3 regions of the Bradyrhizobium sp. 45 genome follow, and region 3 is predicted to be linked to each of the others. Evidence: predicted binding sites of a transcription regulator. Region 3 holds the regulator's gene; each other region holds the start of a gene.
What was found. The regulator HrcA, encoded in region 3, represses chaperone genes, less so after heat shock. The targets are predictions, from matches to a motif close to GTTAGCACTCNCNNNNNGNGAGTGCTAAC.
Positions count from the first base shown of each region.

Region 1 (7,485 bases), on a different contig from region 3:
ACCGGGGCGGAACCGGGGCGGCGGCTGAGTAACCGCAAAAAGTTCATGCTCATGCCGCCCTCCGTCCAAGCAGCCTTTCCATAAAGCCCTTGCGTTCGACCGGCACCATCATCGTAATCATCTCGCCATTCAGGCGCCGCGCCGCATCGGTATAGGCCCGGGCGGGCGCGCTTGCGGCGTTGTTCAGCGTGACCGGGGAGCCGACGTTTGACGCCCGCAGGACGTCCTGGCTTTCGGGAATGATTCCCAGAAGTGGAGTGGTGAGGATTTCGAGAATGTCATCGATGCTGAGCATTTCGCCTCGTGCTGCGCGGCCCGAGTCATACCGGGTGATCAACACGTGTTTCTTCACCTGTTCGCCCTTCTCTGCCTTTGCAGTCTTGGAATCGAGCATCCCGATAATGCGATCAGCATCACGGACGGACGAGACTTCGGGATTCGTGACGATAACCGCTTCATCCGCATAGCGCATCGCAAGGGTTGCACCTCGCTCAATGCCCGCCGGGCTGTCACAGAGCACCCAATCGAACTTGGTTCGCAGATCGGCGATGACGCGCTCGACCCCCTCATCGGTCAGGGCATCCTTGTCCCTGGTCTGGGATGCAGGAAGCAACCATAGATTCTCGAGCCGCTTGTCGCGGATCAGCGCCTGCGAAACCTTTGCAACGCCGTGCACGACGTTGATGAGGTCGAATACAACGCGTCGTTCCGCCCCCATGATGAGGTCGAGATTGCGCAGGCCGACGTCGAAATCGACAACTACGACTTTTTCTCCGCTTTGTGCGAGCGCGGCACCGAGCGCGGCGGTGGAAGTGGTTTTTCCAACGCCGCCTTTACCTGACGTTACGACCAAGACTTTGGCCATCCTTACCTCCTTTGCCGGCGCGCCCGACAAAAAATCCGGGCGAACGGGGCAAGCGTTGCGTCGATTCCCAAACCAGTTCACGATTGGCATGACCGGGGAAAACACGAACGTGACGTAGGACCGGCCACGGAGACGAACCAACCGACGTTGCAGCCGCACCTTGGAATCCAGGAGTGCCGACTCGCTGTTTTTTGGTTGCTTTGTTTTAGATTGAGCGGTGTTCGTTAATCACCGGTTAACGACGTCCTCTTTTCGGCCGCGGACTTGAGCAAGCCGCTTCCGGTTTAACTCCGTGTTATCGGACATTCTGGGAGTGCGGGTTCGGGTCAAGAGCGTCGTCTGCTGCGATAGACGCCGGCCCGTCCATTTCCGCTATGGCGCTTCAGCGACCGATGACGTGAGGCGGCGCAACAGTCGTGAAGGGCCACAACCCAACCTTCAAAAGAGGGCCGCTGAACTCGACGCATTCATCACGGCTCTCGAATGCTCTCGTCGAGCCCCCGAAGGAGCGGGTAGAGGAAATACGACATGACGCTGCGCTCGCCCGCTTTGATTTCCGCGGTTACGGCCATCCCGGGAATAAGACGGAAATGGTTTGGCACATTGCTCAACTCGGCTGAGGTGAGCTTGATGCGCGCCTTGTAGTGCGGCCGTGCTTCCCCGTCTTTCTTGGGATCTGGACTAAAAACGTCCTCGGAGAGCGTTCTGACCTGTCCCTCCAGGGTGCCGTGCTTCTGAAACGGCCACGCTTCCAGTTTCACGCGGGTGAGAGATGCGGTCTTGACCTTTCCCACGTCGCGCCCCTCGACCAGAACCTTTGCTTCGAGCGGGGAAACGAGCGTGTAGAGCGGCTCCGCCTCTTTCATAATCGACGCTACGGAGCGTTGCGCGACATCGAGGACGATGGCATCTGCCGGCGCCTCGAGCAGGGTGACCTGGTTTCGTCGGGCGGCCTTCTCGAGTTGTTTTACCGCGGCATCGCGGTCAGCGTGAAGACGACTGACACTGCGTTGAAAGAACTCTCCGCCGATCCTTCTCAAGCCTTCAACATCGGTGATTTACGACCTGCCGGTTCCGGCAGCTTAAAGCAGGGAGATTGCAACCATCCAGGAGCGGGTCCCAGATCAAACCGCTAGTTTTGGGTCGTATGATTGACAATCAGACGTTTTGGGCCGTTGATAGCCGGCATCACATTGCTTTTTGGGAGGAACGACATGGACCTCACCAGCTATAATTACAAAATTGATATTCCGCCCGCATCGGTGTCCGGCCGAGCCATTGTCGGTGCCATCGAATTCGCACTAGGGGCTTGGGCACAGGTCGCGCCGATTCAGTTTAAGTTGGTGAACGACAGTCCGGACCTTCGATTTCGCTTCGACGGGCTTATAACTAATTCCGACAACACGACGCTGAATATCCTCACCGGGGTCGTTCCGCCTGGGGTCACTCCACCGATCGGTTTGACTAAAAATGCGCAGATCACATTCAACCCCAACGTGCTTTGGGTCAATTCACCTTCGCCGCTCCCGGGGTTCACCGATATGGGCTCCACCGCATTGCACGAGGTGGGTCATTATCTCGGGTTGAAACATTCCACCAACCTCGAATCAGCGATGTATCCCGTTAATCAGGGGGTTCGAAGTCTCTCCGCGGATGATATCGAGCGTATACAGGCGCTGAAGGGCGCCCCGCCTATCCCGGTGCCTGGGTGGTTTGGAAACTCGACCAGCGGTGCCGATGTGGTGGTCGTCGATCTAAGTCGCTCAGGCACAACGTTAGATGTCATTGTCGGGCAGATTGACAATCCCGACGGGGCCGACACTGCTTATTACCGCGTCGGATACGATATAGCCGCCAACGGAAATCCCCGCGGTGGATGGAGTCCCCCTATCGCCATGGGCGGTCCACTTGGCAACAATAGTCAAGGATTGGGCCTTGCCACCGGCTTTATTCACGGGCTCCTTCCGGACGGACGCTCATCGCTCGATATGGTGATGATGTGGATGGATGATCCCTCGGGCGAAAACCAGCTGCTGTATCGAGTGGGCTTTAATCTCGGAGAGGACGGGCTGACGCCAACGTGGACAGGCAACTTTCCCGTGCCCGGTCATTTCGGAAACACGACTGAGGAGGTTGCCTGCGCTCTATTCGACGTTAACGGTAGCGGCGGCGCCGATCTGATCGTCGCCTGGATTGACAACCCTGATGGTGAAAACACCATCTATTATAAGATTGGCTATGACATCGCGGCGGATGGTTCAGTTGCGGTTTGGTCCGACCAAATGTCCGTGCCACACCCAGTAGGCTTCTCAAGCAGCGGTCTCGGAATTAGCGTCGTGGACACGCGGGGTAACGGTCGCCCGGACATGCTGGTGTTCTGGATCGACAATCCGGATGGAGCAAACAATGCATTTGTTCGGATTGGCGAAGATCTTGATCGCGATGGCGTCCCGATTACTGGGTGGGGCACGCCGCACAGCATCCCTGGAAGCTGGGGCAATGAAACCGGTGGGGCCGGCGCAGCCTTCGCGAACATCAGAGGAACACTTCGACCAGATGTCTTAGTGCTGACGCTGGACGCGCCAGACGGACCTGATGCCGCCTACATCAGAGTGCTATCGCCGCCAATGCCGACCTGGAATGTTGTGCGGCCGGTGCCGAACGGGACGGGAGTAGTGAAAATCGCCGCGTCGGCTCTGCCCGAAGCAGCGATCGTGCTGGCCACCCGCGGAGTTCCTGGACCAGCTAATGCGCCGCTGCAGATCAGCGTCTGGGACCAGACTGACCTGGACGAGAACAAGGGCAGCGACATTCTTGAGTTTGTGGGCCCTAAGCCGGCGAACGATGCGCGCGTCGATTCAAATGTCGCCGTTTCAGCCAGAAGCACCAGCACCGCAAATGTTTTCTATGTCGGTAGCGACAACTTTATCCGAAGCGGTTTTTCGACCGCAATCGCTCAACCAGGCACAGCTGCTACCGGACCGATCTGGCTTTTGCCAGGTTTTCGCCCGCCTGTGGGGAATCCTGTGCGTCCAGCAAATTCGGCCGCGATGCCGCCGGTAACTTCATCGCCCCTGGTTGCATCGTCGCTCAACGACCAGCACGTCGCGGTGTTTTTCGCGGGTAAAGAAGACGACCTAGAGATTGTCGCCTCAAATGGGGCGGTTGGCTGGGTCGCTGCTAACACGCGTGCCAATTGGCAGCGGCCGATTGTCGCCATAGCAGCGGTGCCTCGTGCAGGTCGCATCTTCATAATCGTGGTTGATGGTGCGGGCGCGTTTTGGGAATTATCCGTTGATGACCAAGTTGGGTTTCAGCCACCCCAAAGAATAATTCCTGCTGGAATTGCGGATGGCGCGGTCGCTCTCGTCTCGCGCAACAATGAACAACTAGACGTATTCTGGATCGATAAGGTCAGTCGCTCTCCAATGTCCAGTTTCTGGAATACTGCGACAGCGCTTTGGTCGGCCCCCTTTGCCATCGCTGCTGGGCGCACTGCTCGTTCAGGTTCTGCATTGGCCGTTCCGAACTCATGGAACGAACGTCTCCAGGTTTTTTGGCAGGAGGCGGACAGCTCTGTATGGACAACCTGGTGGGCTCCTCGGCCAGATGCGGTGCCCGCGACCTGGAGCACGCCTTCACTTGCCGTCGCAGCCGGAGTCGCAGCAGCCGGATCCGACCTCATTGCGGTTTCGCGAAAAGCCGAGCGCGTCAGACTATTTTTCGTCGACAGCACCAGCACGTTGCAGAACGTTTATTGGGGCGAAAACCCTTAGTTCATTGAGGCCATAGCCTAAACGCAAAAATGCTGGCGCGCTTGCGGCGGATCTACGAGGCGCACCAGGAAACTGACTCCGAACGCATGAAGCCGCTTTACTTCGGCCAAAGCGGACCTAGCCTTAGCATCCTGACAATCGGCAGCGTTAACAGCCGGCAGAAGCAACTTCGACTAATGGATCTTCGCGGCCGAGCCTTGCCTTGAACACCGCTTTCATAGACCCAAGGATCATCACAACCTTGATCGATGATGGTCGTCTCGCCCGCGCGCGCTAACAGCATGCTACTTCGTCTGCTAGCAATCGCCGCTAAGCGTTCCTCCTCAAGAAAGTCAAGTTGCGTGGCCCGATGCCCTTGCGCCCCAGCATCACAGGCTTATGTGAGAAGCGGCGGCTAGCACTCGCTCATTGCGATTGCCAATCCAGAAATAATCACAAAAGCCAAGGAGGACAGCATGAAATTCCGTCCGCTTCACGACCGCGTCGTGGTCAAACGCATTAATGCCGAAGACAAAACCGCCGGCGGCATCATCATTCCGGATACCGCCAAGGAAAAACCCTCGCAGGGCGAGATCACGGCGATCGGCCCAGGCGGACGCGATGAGGCCGGCAAGCTGATTCCGATCGATCTCAAAGTCGGCGACCGTGTGCTGTTCGGCAAATGGTCGGGCAACGAGGTCAAGATCGAGGGCGAGGAGCTCTTGATCATGAAGGAGAGCGACATCATGGGCGTTCTCACCGATCTGCCTGTCGCCAAGAAGAAGGCCGCATAGCGCCTAATCCTTCCAATATTTCAAGGACCACATCATGGCTAGTAAAGAAGTTAAGTTCGGCGTTGATGCGCGGGACAAGATGCTGCGCGGCGTCGACATTCTCAACAACGCCGTCAAGGTGACGCTCGGCCCCAAGGGCCGCAACGTCGTGCTCGACAAGTCGTTCGGCGCTCCCCGCATCACCAAGGACGGCGTCACCGTCGCCAAGGAAATCGAGCTTGAGGACAAGTTCGAGAACATGGGCGCGCAAATGGTGCGCGAAGTGGCCTCCAAGGCGGCCGACGCTGCCGGCGACGGCACCACCACCGCGACCGTATTGGCTGCCGCCATCATTAGGGAAGGCGCCAAGTCGGTTGCCGCTGGCATGAACCCGATGGATCTGAAGCGCGGTATCGACCTGGCTGTGGACGCCGTGGTCGCTGATCTCGTCAAGAACTCCAAGAAAGTCACCTCAAATGAGGAAATCGCCCAGGTCGGCACCATTTCCTCCAACGGGGACGTGGAAATCGGCAAGTTCCTCGCAAATGCCATGAAGAAGGTCGGCAACGAGGGCGTCATCACGGTTGAGGAAGCAAAATCGCTCGAGACCGAACTCGAGGTCGTCGAAGGTATGCAGTTCGACCGCGGTTACATCTCGCCCTACTTCGTCACCAACGCAGACAAGATGCGCGTTGAAATGGACGATGCCTACGTCTTGATCAATGAGAAAAAGCTATCTCAGTTGAATGAATTGCTTCCCTTGTTAGAAGCCGTGGTGCAGAGCGGTAAACCGCTTGTGATTATCGCCGAAGACGTCGAAGGCGAAGCTCTCGCTACCCTCGTGGTCAATCGTCTGCGAGGTGGTCTGAAGGTCGCGGCCGTCAAGGCTCCGGGCTTCGGCGATCGCCGCAAGGCCATGCTGCAGGACATCGCAGTGCTGACCGGCGGCCAGGCGATCTCGGAAGATCTCGGTATCAAGATGGAGAACGTTACGCTCGCCATGCTTGGCCGCGCCAAGAAGGTGATGATCGACAAGGAGAACACCACGATCGTCAACGGCGCCGGCAAGAAGGCCGACATCGAGGCGCGCGTCAGCCAGATCAAGGCGCAGATCGAGGAAACCACCTCGGACTACGACCGCGAGAAGCTGCAGGAGCGTCTGGCCAAGCTCGCAGGCGGCGTCGCGGTGATCCGCGTGGGCGGCGCGACTGAAACCGAAGTGAAGGAGCGCAAGGATCGCGTGGATGACGCGATGCATGCGACCCGTGCAGCTGTGGAAGAAGGGATCCTGCCGGGCGGCGGTGTCGCCCTGCTCCGCGCCTCCGAGCAGCTCAAGCGCATCAAGACTCAGAACGACGACCAGAAGACCGGCGTCGAGATCGTGCGCAAGGCGCTTTCCTGGCCCGCTCGCCAGATCGCGATCAACGCAGGCGAAGACGGTTCAGTGATCATCGGCAAAATCCTCGAAAAGGAGCAGTATTCCTACGGCTTCGACTCCCAAACCGGCGAATACGTCAACCTGATCTCGAAGGGCATCATCGACCCGACCAAAGTGGTGCGTGTGGCGATCCAGAACGCAGCCTCGGTTGCGGCCCTGCTGATCACCACGGAAGCCATGGTCGCCGAGCTGCCCAAGAAGGGCGGCGCCGGTCCGGGAATGCCTCCGGGCGGCGGCATGGGTGGTATGGATTTCTAAGTCAACGGTGCGGAGCTCAACCGTAAGAGAGGCCTGGCAGCAATGCCGGGCCTTCACGTTGGAATGCGTTCAAACGGCGACACTGAAACTGCTGCGGCTGCACAGCTCCCCCATGCAGTAGAGACGTCCTATCGCTTTTTCTTCTTCCCAAAAATTTCGTTCCAGTTGTCCTTATAGGCTTTGGATACCGCCTTCTGACCCTCGCCCATATCTTGCTTTTTCGGTGTTGCGTCCGGTTTGTTTTCAGTCTTGGTCGAAGATTCCGGCTTGGCTTCGACAACCTTGTTCTCGGCGTTCGGCGTTTTAGGCGAAGTGTCTTTGGCCTTATTAACTGTCATTGTTTTCCTTACAGGCGTAGGGGCGACACGCCAGCAGCCGTCTCGCTATGTAGACCGA
Region 1 is NZ_JADPIX010000133.1:3,656-11,140, forward strand. It holds gene minE (cell division topological specificity factor MinE) at 1-47, opposite strand, end outside; gene minD (septum site-determining protein MinD) at 50-865, opposite strand; gene IVB42_RS31105 (hypothetical protein) at 1,336-1,905, opposite strand; gene IVB42_RS31110 (matrixin family metalloprotease) at 2,080-4,641, shown strand; gene IVB42_RS31115 (co-chaperone GroES) at 5,097-5,414, shown strand; gene groL (chaperonin GroEL) at 5,449-7,089, shown strand; gene IVB42_RS31125 (hypothetical protein) at 7,218-7,427, opposite strand.
Region 1: the regulator HrcA is predicted to act here: its motif matches at 5,035-5,063, upstream of IVB42_RS31115 (co-chaperone GroES).

Region 2 (7,485 bases), on a different contig from region 3:
CAGCATCCGCCGTCGCTGGTCGAGCGACTGGTGCGGCACTGGATCGAGGACGGCTACGACGTCGTCTATACCGCCAAGGCGCATCGCGACAACGAGCCCTTCCTGCGGCGGCTCGCCGGGCGCGGCTTCTATGCGCTGATCAATTGGGGCGCGCGCCAGAAGATTCCCGAAGACGCCGGCGACTTCCGCCTGCTGTCGCCGCGCGCGGTCGCAGCACTGAGGCAGCTGCCCGAGCGCAACCGCTTCTTCAAGGGCCTCGCGAGCTGGATCGGCTTCCGCCAGATCCGCGTCGATTACGAGCCCGCGCCGCGCACCCATGGCGTGACGACCTTCAGCGCCGCACGCCTGCTTGGTCTTTCGATCGAAGGCGTCACCTCGTTCTCGGTGGCGCCGCTGCGCTTCGCCAGCCTGCTCGGCGTGATCCTCGCCGGCGGAGCGTTCCTGTTCGGTCTGTCGATCCTCTGGGAGGTCTTGACCACCGGCAAGCAGGTGCCCGGCTATCCCTCACTCGTGATCGGCCTGATGACGATCGGCGGCGTGCAGCTCATCATGATCGGCATCGTCGGCGAATATATCGGCAAGATCCTCTCCGAGCTGAAGGCGCGCCCGATCTACTTCGTCGCCGAGCACAGTGAAAAGCATTTCGAAACCGAGAAGGCCCAGGACGCTTCAAGCCTGGACGCCTCGAAGAGGACGGCGGCCGAATGAGCGCGGCCGCGCCGCTGCGGCGGATCTGGCTCTGCGCCGACGATTACGGCATCAGCCCGGGCGTCAATCGCGCCATCCGCGACCTGATCGAACGCGGCCGTCTCAACGCTACCTCGGTGATGATGGTGGGACCTGCGGTCGAGCGCAGCGAGATCGAAGCGCTCCAGGCGGCAGCGCAAGCGAGCCCACGCTGCGCGATCGGATTGCACGTGACGTTGTCGGCACCGTTCCGGCCGCTCACCATGCATTTCCGTCCGCTCGACGGCGACATGTTTCTCCCGTTTCCGAAGCTGCTGCGCGCGGGTCTTGCGCGAAGGCTCGACCGCGAGTTCTTTCGCAACGAGGTCAAGGCGCAGCTGGCAGCCTTCGCGAAAGCGTTCGGACGCGCGCCTGACTTCGTCGACGGCCATCAGCATGTGCAGCTCTACCCGCAGGTGCGCGACGGCTTTGTCGATGCGGTGAGCGAAGTCGCGCCAAAAGCCTGGGTGCGCCAGGGCGGCCGCGACCTGCCGCTGATGCAGCGGCTGGCCTCACCGAAAGCCATGGTGCTCGACATTCTCAGCGCGCAATTCCGCCGCCGTGCCGTCAGCGCGGGCCTCAGCTTCAATCCCGGCTTCGCCGGCGCCTATGATTTCACGCGGGCGGCCGATTTCGGCGAGCTGATGCGGCAATTTCTCGAAGGCCTGCCGGATGGCGGCCTCGTGATGTGTCATCCCGGCTTCGTCGACGAAATTCTCACCGGGCTCGACCCGATGACGGATGTCCGCGAACGCGAGCACTCCTATCTCGCCGGCGATGCCTTTGCGCGCCTGCTGACGGACAGCGGCGTCACGCTGGGGTAAAACCGGCGAAGTTTGCGAGAAAGCCGCCCCGCGGGGCAGCTTGTCGCATACCGAAATTTAATCCAGCCGGCACTGTTGGGGCCACAATGGAACCCTACATCTGCCTCGCGCTTGTTTTGCGCGAGGGAGACTGACCATGACGCCGCAGGAACGCCAGCTCGTCGACGAGCTTTTCGACCGGCTTTCGAAACTGGAAAATGCACCGCGCGATCCCGACGCGATCGCCGCGATCTCCGACGGCCTGCGCAAGGCGCCCGGCGCCATCTATGCGCTGGTGCAGACCGTGCTGTTGCAGGACGAGGCGCTGAAGCGTGCTCACAACCGCATCCAAGAGCTGGAGGCGGCGCAGGCGCCCGAGCAGGCGCAGTCCGGCGGTTTCCTGGACACCATGCGCGACACGCTATTCGGCGGGGGCCCGTCGCGCGGCTCGGTTCCGAACGTGCCGCCGCGTGACTCGCGGCCGGTATGGAACAGCGGCCAGGCGATGCAGCAGCCCCAGCCGGGCTATGGCCAACCACCGTACGGGCAGGCCTACGGCCAAGGACCGGGTCAGGGCTATGGTGCGCCGCCGATCGGCGGTGGCGGTGGCTCGTTCCTCGGCACGGCGGCGGCCGCCGCGGCCGGCGTCGTCGGCGGCTCGCTGCTGCTCTCCAGCATCCGCGGCATGATGGGCGGATCGCATCAGCAGGCCTTCGGCGACACCAATGCCCTGGGCGATCGCAGCCCCTGGACCGGCAGCGATCAGTCCGGCGGCTCGCTCGCGCGCGATGCCGGCCTCGACGACATCGGCTCGAACCGCGGCGATGCTTCCCGGCAGGGCTTCGCCGACCACGCTTCGAACGACGACCAGAATTACAACGATCAGAACGACAATGACGGCGGCAATGTCGACCTCGCCGACGACGGCGATTTCGGCGGCGGAGATGATGGCGGCAGCGATTACGCCTGACGCTTCTTATCCTTGCTCCAAACGAGAACGGCCGCCGATGAGGCGGCCGTTTTTGGTTCCGAGCGCTATGCGCCTACATCACCACGACCTTGGTGCCGACGTTGACGCGGCCGTAGAGATCGATGACGTCCTCGTTGCGCATGCGAATGCAGCCCGAGGAGACGTTGGTACCGATGGTCCAAGGCTCGTTGGAGCCGTGGATACGGTAGAGCGTCGAGCCGAGATACATCGCGCGCGCACCGAGCGGATTTTCGGGGCCGCCTTCCATATGCCTCGGCAGGTCAGGACGGCGCGCGATCATTTCCGCCGGCGGCGTCCAGGCCGGCCATTCGCGCTTGGCCGTGATCGACTTCACGCCGGACCAGGTGAAGCCGGGGCGGCCGACGCCGATGCCGTAGCGCATCGCGCGGCCGTTGCCCTCGACGAGGTAGAGGAATTTGTTCGGCGTATCGACCACGATCGTGCCGGCGCTTTCGTTGCCGCTATAGTCAACGAGTTGTTTCTCGAATTTCGGATCGAACTGACGCTGCCGCGGGTCGACCGCCTCCTGCTGGAGACCTGCGTCCTGCATCTGCGGTTCGCCCATCGGCGGCAGGCGGCGCTGGTCATAATAACCCGGCTGCTGCTGATACACCGGCTGCTGCGGAGCGTAGGCCGGACCGCGACCGGGCCCGTCACCGAAGATGAACTCGATGAAGCCGCCGCCCATGTTCGAATTGGACGCGACGCGAACCGGCGCAGGCGGCACCTGCGGCTGGTACAGCACCGCGGGCGGATCGTTCGGCACGCTATTGTCGAAGGCGCTGGCGCTGTTGACGCCGGCAAGGAAGGTGCAAGCGCTGCCAAGCAGCGCAACAGACATTTTCTTGAACATCGACGTACTCTGTACTGTTTCGTCTAGATCACATGCGTCGTGGCGAGGTGATGGCTGATCCGCACCCGCGACGTGGTCAATAAAGAGCAAAAGCCGTTTTGTTTGGTAAACGGAAACGCCATTTCGATTCACCACGTCGTCGGCAGCGGCGCAATTTGGCGATCAGCGTTTATTTTCGATGAACGCCGCGCACGCATGGTTAATCGCTCGTTTGCAAGCCGTCGCGCACAGCCGTACGACAGTTCCGGCTGTGAACTTCGTGTTAAATCGCTTCTGCCTACAAAGACGCGTGAGTGAGGTGGGGGGAGTTCTTGATGGCTATTCACCGCAAACGTTTTCGTGTCGAGGAGGCTATTGTCGGCGAGATGCCCAGCCCCGAAATGATTGAGGAGGCTGCGCCGATGCATAGCGAGATCATGGCCGAGTTGCGTGCGATCCGCACGCAGATGGCGAAGGGCACCGCGCCGTTGTCCGGCAGCGCCGCCATGGCGGCGATCGACGCCTCCACCGCCCACGAGCTCTCGGAAGCCCGTACCATGCTCGATACTTACCGAGCGCAGATCGAGCAGTGCGAGAAGCTGAAGGTCGAGCTCGACCTCATCCACGACGCCATCGACCGCACCAAGCGCGAGATCGCGACACTGCATGGCAAGAGCTTCGACGGCGGCGAAATGGCCAAGGTCAATGGCGAGCTCGGCGCGGTCGTCGGCGGTACCGAACAGGCGACCCAGCAGATCCTCGAAGCCGCCGAGTCGATCGACCAGGCGGCCAGCGCGATGGCCAAGGTGCAATCGGCCGATCAGCAGAAGCGGCTCGCCGACGATATCCAGGAACGCGTCATCTCGATCTTCGAAGCCTGCAACTTCCAGGACCTGACTGGTCAGCGCATCAGCAAGGTCATGAGCACGATGAAGTTCATCGAGCAGCACATCAATTCCATGATGGAAATCTGGGGCGGCGTCGACGCGATCAAGTCCCACGTCGTGCCGCAGGTCGACACCCGCAGCGATGACGACAAGCTTCTCAACGGCCCGAAGCTCGCAGGCGACGTCGGCCACGCCTCGCAGGACGACATCGACGCGCTGTTCGACTGAACGGACGCGACGCTCTGAATAACGAAACGCCGGCGCAAGCCGGCGTTTTTTTGTTGTCTATCGTCCCCCGCTGTCATCGTCCGCGCAGGCGGACGATCCAGTATTCCAGAGACGGCAATGATTGAGCCGAGAAGCCGCGGCGTACTGGATGTCCGCCTGCCGCCTACGCTAAAGCTTCGGCGCCCCTGGACCTCAACCCCGGCGAAGCCTTGGCGTAGCCGGGTCGCGGGGCATGACGAAGGATAGAGACTACGCCCTCGGCGCGCAGCGGACGTAGACCATGTTGCCGTAGCGGGTGGCGGCGTCCTTGTCGATGAAGCGGGTGATGAGGACGCGGCCGTCGAAGGAGACGATCTCGCGGTCCTGGTCGCCGGGCGTCGGACCTGCCGGCCCGATATAGTTCTTGCCGCTCGGCGAGCCCTTCAGGCGCAGCTCCTGCGGTGTTGCCTGGTCGGCCAGATGCATGATCACGCCGCCGGAGGAGCCGGCCGTGATCACGTAAGGATTTTTGCATTGGGCCCGGGCGGCAGCCTCGGTGCGGGCGCGGTCGGCCGGGTTCTGGAACGAGGCCAGGCCCCAGCGCCCGACGATCTCGTCGGCGCGGATCGACGCGGGCATTTCCGGACCGGTGCCGGGCTCGGCCTCGGGGGGCGGTGAGGACGAAGAAAAGGACGGCAGGCTCATGCCGCCGCCGCAGGCACCAAGCAGCAGCGCCAGGCAAGAAGCCGCCGCCAGATTGGCGACCGTGCGCGCGTGAGCTGAACTGATCATGGCATTCCCCCGGACAAAACCATGGCCGCACCCCTTACGCAGCCAAGCGCAAAACCGCTGCCGGAGCAATGACGTCCTTTAATACGCCGGCACCCCGAACAAGTTTCCAATGTCACCATCCTATATCCGTCTCACCAATCGCTTAACCACCTTTGCTTGACAGGATCGCGGCCAAGCCATATTCCCGGGCGCACCATTAGCACTCTGAAAGATGGATTGCTAACGCGCGCCGATCGATCCTCGGGAAGGGTGGACGGAAGCGCCGCCCGCCCACTTCCTCTCCTTCCGAAGCGAGCCTCCAAAGGGAAACGTCATGACTAAATCCAAATTTCGTCCGCTGCATGACCGTGTCGTGGTCAAACGTATCGACGCCGAGTCAAAGACCAAGGGCGGCATCATCATTCCGGACACGGCCAAGGAAAAGCCGTCCCAGGGCGAAGTCGTCGCCGTCGGCCCCGGTGGTCGCGACGAGGCCGGCAAGCTGATCCCGATCGACCTCAAGGTCGGCGACCGTGTGCTGTTTGGCAAGTGGTCGGGCACCGAGGTCAAGATCGACAACGATGAGCTCCTGATCATGAAGGAGTCGGACATTATGGGCGTGATGGCCTAAGGCCAGACGCCTGAACGGCCGCTGAATGCATGCCCGGGTCACTCGATCCGGGCATGCATCATTCCGCCGGGTTCGATCGCGGACCCCGGAATGAGGCGACCCAATTAGCAAGACACATCACGAAGAAGAGGAATTGCAGACCATGGCTGCCAAAGACGTCAAGTTTTCCGGAGACGCGCGCGAACGCATGCTGCGCGGCGTCGATATTCTCGCCAACGCCGTCAAGGTGACGCTCGGCCCGAAAGGCCGCAACGTGCTCATCGAGAAGTCGTTCGGCGCGCCCCGCATCACCAAGGACGGCGTCACCGTCGCCAAGGAGATCGAGCTCGAGGACAAGTTCGAGAACATGGGCGCCCAGATGGTGCGTGAGGTCGCCTCCAAGACCAACGACCTCGCCGGCGACGGCACCACCACCGCGACCGTGCTGGCCCAGTCCATCGTCCGCGAAGGCGCCAAGTCGGTTGCCGCCGGCATGAACCCGATGGACCTCAAGCGCGGCATCGACATCGCGGTCGCGGCCGTCGTCAAGGACATCGAGAAGCGCGCCAAGCCGGTCGCCGCCTCCTCCGAGGTCGCCCAGGTCGGCACCATTTCGGCCAACGGCGATGCCGCCATCGGCAAGATGATCGCGCAGGCGATGCAGAAGGTCGGCAACGAGGGCGTCATCACCGTCGAGGAGAACAAGTCACTCGACACCGAGGTGGACATCGTCGAGGGCATGAAGTTCGACCGCGGCTATCTCAGCCCCTACTTCGTCACCAACCCCGAGAAGATGACGGCCGAGCTCGAGGACGCTTACATCCTCCTGCACGAGAAGAAGCTGTCCGGCCTGCAGGCCATGCTGCCCGTGCTGGAAGCCGTGGTGCAGTCGGGCAAGCCGCTCGTCATCATCGCCGAGGACGTCGAGGGCGAGGCGCTGGCCACCCTGGTCGTCAACCGCCTCCGTGGCGGCCTGAAGGTCGCCGCCGTCAAGGCGCCGGGCTTCGGCGACCGCCGCAAGGCCATGCTCGAGGACCTCGCGATCCTCACCGGCGGCCAGCTGATCTCCGAAGACCTCGGCATGAAGCTCGAGAGCGTGACGGTGAAGATGCTTGGGCGCGCGGGCAAGGTTGTGATCGACAAGGAGAACACCACGATCGTCAAGGGCGCCGGCAGGAAGCCGGAGATCGAGGCCCGCGTCGGCCAGATCAAGGCCCAGATCGAGGAAACCACCTCGGATTACGACCGTGAGAAGCTCCAGGAGCGCCTCGCCAAGCTCGCAGGCGGCGTCGCGGTGATCCGCGTCGGCGGTGCCACCGAGATCGAGGTCAAGGAGAAGAAGGACCGCGTCGAGGATGCGCTCAACGCCACTCGCGCCGCGGTGCAGGAAGGCATCGTCCCCGGCGGCGGCGTCGCGCTGCTCCGCGCCAAGAAGGCGGTCGGCCGTCTGACCAACGCCAATGCCGACGTCCAGGCCGGCATCAACATCGTGCTGAAGGCACTGGAAGCCCCGATCCGCCAAATCTCCGAGAACGCGGGCGTGGAAGGCTCGATCGTCGTCGGCAAGATCCTGGAGAACAAGTCCGAGACCTTCGGCTTCGACGCCCAGACCGAGGAGTATGTCGACATGGTCGAGAAGGGCATCATCGACCCCGCCA
Region 2 is NZ_JADPIX010000122.1:641,175-648,659, reverse strand. It holds gene IVB42_RS23415 (glycosyltransferase family 2 protein) at 1-708, shown strand, start outside; gene IVB42_RS23410 (ChbG/HpnK family deacetylase) at 705-1,550, shown strand; gene IVB42_RS23405 (DUF2076 domain-containing protein) at 1,687-2,499, shown strand; gene IVB42_RS23400 (L,D-transpeptidase) at 2,573-3,373, opposite strand; gene IVB42_RS23395 (protein phosphatase CheZ) at 3,688-4,467, shown strand; gene IVB42_RS23390 (hypothetical protein) at 4,717-5,238, opposite strand; gene IVB42_RS23385 (co-chaperone GroES) at 5,552-5,848, shown strand; gene groL (chaperonin GroEL) at 5,991-7,485, shown strand, end outside.
Region 2: the regulator HrcA is predicted to act here: its motif matches at 5,434-5,462, upstream of IVB42_RS23385 (co-chaperone GroES).

Region 3 (7,485 bases):
TTCTCAGTCGAATGCACCAGTCCATCCGCGTCGTTTTTGGCAGTCACGGCCTCGCGGCGCTTCTTGTCCGCCTCGGCATTGGCCTCGGCGTCCTTGACCATCTTCTCGATGTCGGCTTCCGACAGACCGCCGGAGGCCTGGATGCGGATCTGCTGCTCCTTGGACGTGGCCTTGTCCTTGGCCGAGACGTTGACGATACCGTTGGCGTCGATGTCGAAGGTCACCTCGATCTGCGGCATGCCGCGCGGGGCCGGCGGAATGCCCATCAGGTCGAACTGGCCGAGCATCTTGTTGTCGGCCGCCATTTCACGCTCGCCCTGGAAGACGCGGATGGTGACCGCGTTCTGGCTGTCCTCGGCGGTCGAGAACACCTGGCTCTTCTTGGTCGGGATCGTGGTGTTGCGGTCGATGATGCGGGTGAACACGCCGCCCAGAGTCTCGATGCCCAGCGACAGCGGGGTCACGTCGAGCAGCAGCACGTCCTTGACGTCGCCCTGAAGCACGCCGGCCTGGATCGCGGCGCCGATCGCCACGACTTCGTCTGGGTTGACGCCCTTGTGCGGCTCCTTGCCGAACAGCTGCTTCACGACTTCCTGGACCTTCGGCATGCGCGACATGCCGCCGACCAGCACCACTTCGCCGATCTCGGCGGCGGTGAGGCCGGCATCCTTCAGCGCCTTGCGGCAGGGCTCGACGGTCTTCTGAACGAGGTCATCGACCAGCGCCTCGAACTTGGCGCGGGTGAGCTTCATCGTCAGATGCTTCGGGCCGGTCTGGTCCGCGGTGATGAAGGGCAGGTTGATCTCGGTCTGCGTCGTCGACGACAGCTCGATCTTGGCCTTTTCGGCGGCTTCCTTTAGGCGCTGCAACGCGAGCTTGTCGTTGCGCAGGTTGATGCCCTGCTCCTTCTGGAATTCGTCGGCGAGATAGCCGACCAGGCGCATGTCGAAGTCTTCGCCGCCGAGGAAGGTGTCGCCGTTGGTCGACTTCACCTCGAACACGCCGTCGCCGATTTCGAGAATCGAGATATCGAACGTGCCGCCGCCGAGATCGTACACGGCGATCGTGCCGGCCTTGGTCTTGTCGAGGCCGTAGGCGAGCGCGGCCGCGGTCGGCTCGTTGATGATGCGCAGCACTTCAAGGCCCGCGATCTTGCCGGCGTCCTTGGTCGCCTGGCGCTGGGCGTCGTTGAAGTAGGCGGGCACGGTGATGACGGCCTGGTCGACCTTCTGGCCGAGATGGGCTTCCGCGGTCTCCTTCATCTTCTGCAGGATGAACGCCGAGACCTGCGAGGGCGAGTAGGTCTGGCCGTCGGCCTCGACCCAGGCGTCGCCGTTGGAAGCCTTCACGATCTTGTACGGAACGAGCTTCTTGTCCTTCTCGACCATCGGGTCGTCGTAGCGGCGGCCGATCAGGCGCTTCACTGCGAAGAACGTGCGCTCGGGATTGGTGACGGCCTGGCGCTTGGCCGGCTGGCCGACGAGGCGCTCACCGTCGTCCGTCACGGCGACGATCGAAGGCGTCGTGCGCATGCCTTCGGAATTCTCGATGACTTTGGCGTTCTTGCCATCCATTACGGCGACGCACGAATTCGTGGTGCCGAGGTCGATCCCGATGACCTTTCCCATGGTCCTGTATCCTTGTTTTTGCGGCAGGCTGGCTGGGCCCAGAAGGCACCCGAACCGAAACCCCCTAAGATCAAACATTCGCGATATTGCGATGGTTGGGGGTCATATAGGAGGGGGGGAGGTGCCTGCAAGGACCGAACGCAAGTTTCGGCCGTGAAAACATTGGGTTTTGGAAGAACATATCCGGGCTGCACCGCCCTTGCGGGTGAGGAATTATTAACAGGTCCGCGATTGGCCGGCATCCGCTACCGCATCCCGCCCCGCCCTGTTGCGGCCAGACCAAAACCGTTAAAAGGCGGGCAGCCGGCCGGGCTCGTCCTCGGGCTGCCTCGCGCGACAAAGCGGCCGGCTGGCCACCATCGAACGGCCTCAATGTGAACCAATCAGAGTGCCCATGAAGCTGATCCGCCCCCTCGCCGCGCTCGCCCTCCTCGTCGCCTCTACGCTTCCGGCTCTGGCCGCCGACGCCGTTTTCCCACCCGGCTTGCGCCTCGGCATGGTGCCATTGGTCGGCCTCAGCACGGCCAAGACCTTTCCCGGCTTCGAGAGCGAGGACGGCAACGTCAAGGTGCTGATCACGGAGCTGCCGGCGGCCGCCTATGGCGAGGTCGTGAGCGCCTTCAACTCCAACCCGGCCGGCACCAACGGCGTCAAGCAGGACAAGATCGAGACGCCCGCGGGCGTGGCCTATTTCACCACGGAGAGCGGCAAGGCGGGCGAGACGCCAGTGCGGCGCTATTCGATGATCGTGCCGGGCGCCGGCTTCTCCGGCTACGTCGCGGTGCAGATTCCGGAGAATGCGATCAAGATCTACACCGACGAGGCGGTGCGGCAGATGTTCGCGAGCGTCGTCACCCGGAAGCAGGTCTCGGCCGAAGAGCAGATCGCACTGATGCCGTTCAAGATCACCGATCTCGCCGACTTCAAGGACGTCCGCACGCTGGCGCCGGGCTCGAGTATCATCCTGGCCGACGGCGACGAGAGCTCCGGCTATGAATCGAAGCCGTTTATCATCCTCGGCGTGATTGGCGCCACACCGCAAGCCGCCGACGACCGCGCCCGCTTCGCCCAAGAGGCGGCGCTCCAGATTCCCGGCGTGCGCGAGTCGCGCGTCACCATGTCCGAGCCGATCCGCATCAGCGGCCAGCAGGGTTTCGAGACCCGGATCGACGGCGTCAGCGGCAAGGACAAGACGCCGGTGACCGTGGTGCAGTGGATCCGCTTCAGCAGCGGCGGCGCCTCGCTGCGCATCATCGCCAGCGCCCCGCGCGAGCAATGGCCGGCCGCCTTCACCCGCTTCCGCGCGGTCCGCGACGGCATCCAGCCGAAGGGCTAGCAGCATCCGCAAGCGGGAGAGGTGCACCGAACCCGCGGCTCAAGCCCAACCACTCACCAAAGCCGGCTGCATTTTCGGGCTTCTGTTCGTATACGAACGGAACTAGGCTCCCCCTCCGTTGAGTTCATCCTGGAGGGAGGCGAATGATGCTGGATCGGCGACAAGTCTTGGCGGCGCTCGGGACGAGCGCGCTCGTGGCGCTCGCGCCAACCGCAGTTCTGGCAGCGGCATCGATCAAGCCGGACGATGCATCCGCGCTGCTCGTGATCGACGTGCAGAATTGCTTCCTGCCCGGCGGCAGCCTCGCCGTGAAGGAAGGCGAGCAGGTGGTGCCCGTCATCAACAAGATCTCGAAAGCATTTTCGAACGTGGTGATGACGCAGGACTGGCACACGCAAGGCCATATTTCCTTCGCGTCAGTCCACGCCGGCAAGAAGCCGTTCGAGACCGTCGATCTTCCCTACGGCAAGCAGGTGCTGTGGCCCGACCATTGCGTGCAGGGCACCGACGGCGCCGCGCTGTCGAAAGACCTTGCGATCCCGCACGCCGAGCTCATCATCCGCAAGGGTTTTCACAAGGACGTCGACAGCTATTCGGCCTTCCTCGAAGCCGACGGCAAGACCTCGACCGGTCTCGCCGGCTATCTGAAGGCGCGCAAGATCAAGCGCGTCTTCGTCGCGGGGCTGGCGACGGATTTCTGCGTCGCCTGGACCGCGCTCGACGCGCGCAAGGCGGGCTTCGAGGTCTATGTGGTGGAAGACGCCTGCCGCGGCATCGACAATCAGGGTTCGCTGGCAAAAGCCTGGGCCGACATGGCAAAGGCCGGCGTGAAGCGGATTCAGTCCGCGGATATCGCGGCGAGCGCGTAGGCCCGGTCAAAAAACTGCAAGACCCTCAGCCTGAGGAGCGCGCTTCTTCGCGCGCGTCTCGAAGGATGAAGGCCGCGATGCAGCAGCGCGGCCTGCATGGTTCGAGACGGCGCTGACGCGCCTCCTCGCCATGAGGATCGACTTAGTTGGCCGCGCCGTTCGGCTCGTTGCTGTTGGCAGCGGGCGCAGCCTTGGCGCCGCCCTTGGCGACACCGACCAAGGCGGGACGCAGCACGCGCTCGCCGATGGTGTAGCCGGCCTGCATGACCTGCACGACCGTGCCTGCGGGCACCGACGCATCGGGCACCTCGAACATCGCCTGCTGGAAGTTCGGGTCGAACTTCTGGCCCGAGGGGTCGAACTTCTTCACGCCGTGTTTTTCCAGCGCGCTGAGCAGCGAGCGCTCAGTCAGCTCGACGCCCTCGATCAGCGAGGCGAGGCCTGCATCGGCCGCCGCACGGGCTTCGGCCGGAACGGCATCGAGCGCGCGCTGCAGGTTGTCGGCGATGTCGAGCACGTCGCGGGCAAAGCCGGTGATGCCGTAGAGGCGGGCATCCGCGACCTCCTTGGTGGTCCGCTTGCGCAAATTCTCCATTTCGGCCAGCGTCCGCAGCATGCGGTCGCGCGCCTCGGCGACTTCCTTCTGCAGAAGCTCGACGGAGCCGGGCTCGGGATCGTCGGGCATGATGTAGGGTTTTGACACCACGGGCTCGCCGGCCGCAGCACTCGTGTCTTCGGGTTGCCGGTCTCGATCGGTCATCGGCTCTCTTTTCGCATTCGTCTCAGGGGGTTTCTGGCCCGGATATCGTGCTTCGGGCGGCGAAAATCAAGCGCCCGTGATCGGCCCGGCCGCCGGTCAGCCCCCCAAGAGCCGGCTGACGATGCGGGCAGCGTAGTCCACGGTGGGGATCACGCGGGCATAATTCAGCCGCGTCGGCCCGATCACGCCCAAAACGCCGACGATATGGCCGGCGGCGTCCCGATAGGGCGAGATGATGGTGGACGAACCCGACAGCGAGAACAGCTTGTTCTCACTGCCGATGAAGATCCGCACGCCTTCCGCGGTTTCGGCCCGGCCGAGCAGGTCGATCACGCCGCGCTTGGTCTCGAGATCGTCGAACAGCAGGCGAACGCGCTCGAGATCCTCCAGCGCATGCAAATCCTCGAGCAGATTGGCGTGGCCGCGGACGATGAGCTGACGATCCTCGTTCTCGCCGCCGGACCAGCTGGCGATGCCGGCCGAGATCACCTTGTGCGTCAGCTGATCGAGCTCGGTGCGCGCCTCTCCGAGCGCGGTCTCGAGCTCCAGCCGCGCCTCGGCCAGGGTCCGGCCCCGAATGCGGGCATTGAGGAAGTTGCCGGCTTCGGTCAACGCCGAGGATGGAACTCCCGGCGGCAGCGTCAACACGCGATTTTCGACCTGCCCGTCCTCGCCGACCAGGATCACCAATGCCTTTTCCGGTTCCAAGCGGACGAATTCGATATGTTTCAGCCGCGCATTGGATTTCGGCGTCAGCACGACGGCGGCGGCGCGGGTCAGGCCGGAGAGCCGCGTCAATGCCTCCTCGAGCGCAGCCTCCACCGATTGCGCGTGGCCGACGGAGGTCAACTGGCTCTGGATCGCCTGCCGTTCACTGTCATTGAGGTCGCCGACCTGCATCAGGGCATCGACGAAGAACCGCAGGCCAAGTTCCGTCGGCAATCGGCCGGCGGAGGTGTGCGGGGCGTAGATTAGGCCAAGCTGTTCCAGATCGGCCATGACGTTGCGGACCGAGGCCGGCGAAAGCGGCATGGCAATCAGGCGCGAAATATTGCGCGAGCCCACCGGCTCCCCGGTCGCGAGATAGCTTTCGACGATTTGACGAAAGATGTCGCGGGAACGCTCGTTGAGCTGGGCGAGGCCCGCGCGCGGCGCGATCAGATGGATCGGATCGTGATGGGCCACAGACGGTAACTCCTCTAAGACACAGGTAATTTGTCTATCCCGGATGCTTCTGACAAGCGTGGCGTTGGCGGATTGGAAATCGGGGGTGAAGAAGGCCTCGATCTTCCCCCTTGCCGCCCACCCTCACCCCCCCTACAAGCACCGCCAACAGCACTTTTTTGAGAGTTTTGGAGGATTTCCCATGCGGCCAAGCCGCCGTGCGCCCGACGAATTGCGCCCCGTGACGCTGGAGCGCGGCGTGGTCAAATATGCGGAAGGCTCGTGCCTGGTGAAATTCGGCGACACCCACGTGCTGGTCACCGCCACGCTGGAAGACCGCCTGCCGCCATGGCTGAAGGGCCAGGGCCGCGGCTGGGTCACCGCCGAATACGGCATGCTGCCGCGCGCGACCTCGGAACGCACCCGCCGCGAGGCCTCCGCCGGAAAGCAGAGCGGCCGCACCGTCGAAATCCAGCGCCTGATCGGCCGCTCGCTTCGCACCATCATCAATCTCGAAGCGCTCGGTGAGCGCCAGATCACGGTCGATTGCGACGTGCTCCAGGCCGACGGCGGCACCCGCACCGCCTCGATCACCGGTGCCTGGGTCGCGCTCGCCGATTGCGTCAGCTGGATGAAGGCGCGCAACATGGTCAAGGCCAATGTGTTGCGCGACAACGTCGCCGCGATCTCCTGCGGCATCTACAAGGGCACGCCCGTGCTCGACCTCGACTATGCCGAGGACTCCGAAGCCGACACCGACGCCAATTTCGTCATGACCGGCGATGGCCGCATCATCGAGGTCCAGGGCACCGCGGAACGCGAGCCATTCACGGAAGCCGAGTTCCTGGCGTTGATGGCGCTGGCGCGCAAGGGCGTCGCGCGTCTCGTGGACTTGCAGAAACTGGCGGTAGCGTAGTCAATAGCCCGATGCACCGCCGAATCACCGGAAAGCTGGTTATCGCGACCCATAATCCCGGCAAGCTCGCCGAGATGAAGGAGCTACTCGCGCCTTACGGCATCGAAGCAGTGTCGGCCGGCGAGCTCGGCCTTCCCGAGCCGGAAGAAACCGGAAACGATTTCCGCAGCAATGCCGCGATCAAGGCGATCGCGGCGGCGCAGGCAACGAAGCTGCCGTCTTTCGCCGATGATTCCGGCATCGTGGTCGACGCGCTCGACGGCGCGCCCGGCATCTACTCGGCGCGCTGGGCCGGCCCGAACAAGGATTTTGCCGCAGCGATGGCGCAGATCGAGCGTCTGTTGCAGGAGCGCGGCGCGACCACGCCGGCCAAACGCAAGGCGCACTTCGTTTCCGCGCTCTGCGTTGCATGGCCCGACGATCATCTCGAAGAGGTCGAGGGGCGCGTCGACGGCACGCTGGTGTGGCCGCCGCGCGGCACCGCCGGCTTCGGCTACGACCCGATGTTTTTGCCCGACGGCCATAGCCGCACCTTCGGCGAGATGGAGAGCATCGAGAAGCACGGCCTGCCGCCGCTCGGTCTCGGCCTGTCGCATCGTGCCCGCGCCTTCGTGAAACTGGCGGAGATCTGCCTTGAGCCGCGCTAAGGAAGCCTTCGGCGTCTACGTGCACTGGCCGTTCTGCCTGTCGAAGTGCCCCTATTGCGACTTCAACAGCCACGTTCGCCACGCCCCGATCGACGAGCCGCGGTTTGCGTCAGCATTCGCGCGCGAAATCGCTGCGACCGCCGAGCGCGCGCCCGGACGCGAAGT
Region 3 is NZ_JADPIX010000006.1:151,542-159,026, reverse strand. It holds gene dnaK (molecular chaperone DnaK) at 1-1,628, opposite strand, end outside; gene IVB42_RS01290 (hypothetical protein) at 2,023-2,964, shown strand; gene pncA (bifunctional nicotinamidase/pyrazinamidase) at 3,111-3,833, shown strand; gene grpE (nucleotide exchange factor GrpE) at 3,976-4,593, opposite strand; gene hrcA (heat-inducible transcriptional repressor HrcA) at 4,690-5,778, opposite strand; gene rph (ribonuclease PH) at 5,960-6,673, shown strand; gene rdgB (RdgB/HAM1 family non-canonical purine NTP pyrophosphatase) at 6,685-7,320, shown strand; gene hemW (radical SAM family heme chaperone HemW) at 7,307-7,485, shown strand, end outside.